One region of the Actinomadura rubteroloni genome, then DNA from elsewhere that is predicted to be linked to it. Evidence: riboswitches for the same ligand, from Rfam matches in the RefSeq annotation. Region 1 holds a riboswitch; the other holds the start of a gene.
The links. Region 1 has a riboswitch for cyclic di-AMP ahead of BTM25_RS13795 (CHAP domain-containing protein). Riboswitches for the same ligand answer to the same signal wherever they lie in the genome.

Region 1 (2,192 bases):
CGCGGCGCGCGGGCGGCGGCGGGGCTCGGCGCGGCCACCGGCGCCGGGCGATCGTGCCCGCGCGCGGCGAACGCGTACGCCGCGAGCAGGCACAGGACGACGCAGAGCCCCGCGCCGAGGGCGATCCGCCGTCGGGCGGACGCCGGGCGCGGGGCCCCGTCGCCGGGATCGTCCGTCATGCGGGCGATCCTAGTGAGCTTCACCGAAGGTCCGGCTCACCGCCGGTAGTTCGGATAGCCGTACCCGACCACCGAGCCGGTGTCGCGGGTCTCCTTGCGGACGGCGTTGCCCGCGTTGCCCTCGACGGTGTCGATCGTGCCGTTCCGGTTGTCCTTGACGACCATCCCGACGTGCTCGATGCCGTCGATGGAGCCGCCGCCGTTCCAGTCGAAGAAGACGATCGCGCCCGGCTTGGGCTTGGTGCCCCACCGGCCGTTCTCCTTGAACCAGTCGGCGTGCTCGACGGTCCACGCGTCCGACCCGAACTGGTCGGTGAACCCGATCTTCTCGCCGACCCAGGACACGAACATGTCGCACCAGTTCGCGCCCCGGTAGGCGCCGACCGAGCCGCCGTCGCGGCGGACGGTCTCACGGGCGCGGTCGGTGGTCATGTACCAGTCCTGGAACTTGGTGTTCCCGTGGCGGCTCTCGGAGACGCCGACCTGGGACTCGGCGAGCCGGATGGCGTCGTGCGCGGTGGGCCGTCCGGTGCTCGGCGCCTCGGTGCCGCCGTCGCCCTCGTCGGAGGGGGCGTCGGCCTTCGGCGCTTCGGTCTTCGGGTCGTCCTGCCGGACCCTCCGCTCCTGCGGGAGCCCCACCGGGCCCCCCTTGGGCTGGACGGCCGTCCCGGCGACCGACAGGGCGCCCTGCGGGGCGTCCTTGCCGGGAACCGGCACGGCGGCCTGCGCCGTCGCGGCGACGGTGCCGACGAGCGCGGCACCCGCCACCAGTGCGCCGGTCGTGCGCGCGGCGACGGTGAGCGGACGGGGTTTGCGATGCTTGCCGTTCATGAGCGGGTCTACTCCTCGCTTCCATGACCGCCTGCCGGGTTAGCTGACGGGTTCGGGCGTGGAAGCCGCCCTACGGCCCGTGACGGGCCGATTCACCCCGGATGAGGACACAGTGGGTCCCCGGCTCCGCGGGAACGCCGGACGGGCGTTCCCGCGGACTCGGCGGTGGGCGCGCGGGTGCGCGCCCGATGATGGTTCTGGGCTGTTCCTCCGGGCGTCTTCCGCCGGGAGAGGGGCCGGGAACGGCCCCGGATGAGGATGCGCTGTCGCGTCACGGGACGCGCGGTCTGCGCACGGCCCCTCGCGGGGCGGTGGGATCAGTCCGCGCCGGTGGTCCCGAGGACGGAGCCGCGCGCGGCGGTCCGCTCATGAACGCCGGTCCCCGGCACGGCCGGGGGCGCGGTGCCCGCCGGTGCGGCGGGTCTGGGGGAGAGGTCGGACGGTGCCGTGATCGGAGCACGGCGGGACGTGGTGACAACTCTGCTGGACAGGGTCGCTCCTTCTTCCAGACGCCTGCCGGGTTAGCTGTCGGGTTCGGGCGTGGAAGCTGCCCTACGGCCCCCGAGAGGGCCGATTCACCCCGTGCCGCGCGTCCCGGTGCGGGATCGTGCGCGGCGGATGGGTCCCCGGTTCCGCCATCGCGGATTCGGCGCTGCCGCTTCGCCGGGACGGGCGTGATGGGGCCCGTGGAGTCCGCAGGTTCCTGCGGGGGACGAGCGGCGCTGACATGTGGTCGTGGACGGCGCTGAACCGTCCGGGCCGGAAGCCCGTTGCTGGCCGTCGTGACGCGCTCTCGGCGCCATGCACGCGTCGGGCGTGCGCACGCGGCCGGGCCGGCCGTCCTGCGGGGCGCGGCGGCTGGTGGGCGCCGCACCGGGGCCGCGGCACGTGGAACGTGTCGTGACCTGCGCCGATGACTGGCTGACACCGACAAGTGGCACTCAAGGTACCAAACGCCCCAGGAAAGGCAAATCTTCCACAAAAACAGCGACGGCCCAGGTCAGAGTACCTGGGCCGTCGGTCGTCCGGGGTGGGCCGTCAGGGACGTCCCGCGCCGTAGTAGCCGGGCATGGACGACAGCGGCACGATCTTGACCACGGTGCCGGTGTGCGGCGCGTGAATGATCTTCCCGCCGCCGACGTACATGCCGACGTGGCCGAGGCTGTTGAAGAACACCAGGTC
Region 2 (2,192 bases), 1.1 Mb from region 1:
GACTGCGCCGGAGCGTACTCCCCACCCGGGGCGTTGCGGAATAGATCCCGACAAAGAGGACTAGCCGATGCGGTTGGCCCCCGCGAAGTCGGACCGGTCCGAGAGCTCCGAGATCTTGACGACGTCGCCGGTCGACGGCGCGTGCAGGAACTTCCCGCCGCCGAGGTAGATCCCCATGTGGTGGAGGTTGGACCCGAAGTAGACGAGGTCGCCGGACTGGAGCGAGCCCCGGCTCACCTTCGTCCCCAGCTCGAAGAGGTCCCCGGTGTAGTGCGGCAGTCCCGGCTTGCCGACCTGCGCGTAAGCCCACACGACGAGCCCGGAGCAGTCGAAGGTGCTCGGCCCGGCGGCGCCCCACACGTACGGGCGGCCGATCTTGGTCAGCGCCTTGCGGGCCATCCGCGCGGGCAGGCCCGAGCCGGTGACGGTCGCCGACAGCCCGGTGTGCGGGTCCTTGACGTGCGTGGTGGTGAGCTTGTCGAGCTGCTTCTGCACTTCCGCGATCTTGTTGCGGGCGGTGGTGCGGGCGTTCTCGACCTGCTTCTTGGCCTGCGCGACCTGCGCGGTGCGCTGCTCGGCGGCCAGCTTGGCCTTGTTGGCCTTGTCGATCTCCGCCTGGACGGACGCGACGACCGTCGCCTGGTTCTGGGCGAGGTAGGCGGTGTCGGACAGGCCGTCCGCGCCGCCGGAGCCGAACAGGACGTCCGGTCCGCCGCTCATGTAGTTCGCGGCGGCGAGCGCGGCGAGCTGCCGGCGGGCGGGCGCGACCTTGGCCTCCAGGTCCGCCGAGATGCGGGCGGCGGCGGCCTCGGCGCGCTGCGCGCGGTCCAGGTCGACGCGGGCCTTGTTGAACTTCTCGGTGAGGATCTCGGCCTGGGTGTTGAGGTCGTCGAGCTGCTTGCGCAGCTCCTTCTCGGTGGGCTTGGGAGCCGCGAGGACGGTCAGCGGCGACGCGGCGTGCGCGACGGCCGGTCCGGTGAGCCCGAGGCCGACGAGCGCGGCCACCGCGACTGCGGGCGCCGTCCAGCGGCGCCGCCGGGAATCCGGTGCCAAAACCGGTCTCTCCTCTCCTCGCCGCCTGCCGGGTTAGCTGACGGGTTCGGGCCGGAGAAGCCCTACGACGCCGTGCGTCGATTCACCCCGAGAAGCCCGGTTGGGTCCCCGGCTCCCCCTCCGGGGGACTCGGCGGATCCGGACGCGGCCCCGAGAGCAGGGGCGAGGGAACGCCCGGATGACGAAAGACCTTACAAAGAATGCGCATAGATGACCAATTGGCCGCCGGGGCCGGGTCGCGACGCCGAGTCGGAAAGGGCGCCGCGCGGGCCGAGTAGACTGGTAGTGGCCGCTCGTCCGCGGCGTCACGAAATCCCCACGCCCAACCCTCACCCAAGGCGAGCCTGCATGCCCTTCTCCACGCGCGACGACCTCCGCAACGTCGCCATCGTCGCCCATGTCGACCACGGCAAGACGACGCTGGTCGACGCCATGCTCTGGCAGTCCGGAGCGTTCCGGGAGAACCAGGACGTGAACGACCGCGTCATGGACTCCGACGACCTGGAGCGCGAGAAGGGCATCACGATCCTCGCGAAGAACACGGCCGTCCTGCACAACGGGATGACGATCAACATCATCGACACCCCGGGCCACGCCGACTTCGGCGGCGAGGTCGAGCGCGGCCTGTCGATGGTGGACGGCGTCGTCCTGCTGGTGGACGCCAGCGAGGGCCCGCTGCCGCAGACCCGGTTCGTGCTGCGCAAGGCGCTGGAGGCCAAGCTTCCGGTGATCCTGGTCGTCAACAAGACCGACCGGCCGGACGCCCGCATCGACGAGGTCGTGGACGAGACCTACGAGCTGTTCATGGACCTCGACGCCGCCGAGGACCAGATCGAGTTCCCGATCGTCTACGCCTCGGGCCGCGCGGGCCGCGCGTCGCTGGACAAGCCCGGCGACGGCGAGATGCCCGCCGCCGAGGACCTGGAGCCGCTGTTCCAGGTGATCAAGGAGACGATCCCGGCGCCGTCCTACGTCCCGGACGCGCCGCTCCAGGCGCACGTGACGAACCTGGACGCGTCCAGCTACCTCGGCCGGATCGCGCTCTGCCGCGTCCACGCCGGCGTGATCAAGAAGGGCCAGCAGGTCGCGTGGTGCCGCCACGACGGCAGCGTCGAGAAGGTCCGGATCACCGAGCTGCT

Region 2: another riboswitch for cyclic di-AMP. It lies ahead of BTM25_RS18610 (C40 family peptidase); the one in region 1 lies ahead of BTM25_RS13795 (CHAP domain-containing protein).

What each region holds. Positions count from the first base shown of each region.
Region 1 is NZ_MTBP01000002.1:508,483-510,674, reverse strand. It holds gene BTM25_RS13800 (gluzincin family metallopeptidase) at 1-179, opposite strand, end outside; gene BTM25_RS13795 (CHAP domain-containing protein) at 216-1,010, opposite strand; cyclic di-AMP (ydaO/yuaA leader) riboswitch at 1,024-1,168, opposite strand; cyclic di-AMP (ydaO/yuaA leader) riboswitch at 1,506-1,672, opposite strand; gene BTM25_RS13790 (C40 family peptidase) at 2,049-2,192, opposite strand, start outside.
Region 2 is NZ_MTBP01000002.1:1,561,115-1,563,306, reverse strand. It holds gene BTM25_RS18610 (C40 family peptidase) at 61-1,053, opposite strand; cyclic di-AMP (ydaO/yuaA leader) riboswitch at 1,061-1,198, opposite strand; gene typA (translational GTPase TypA) at 1,402-2,192, shown strand, end outside.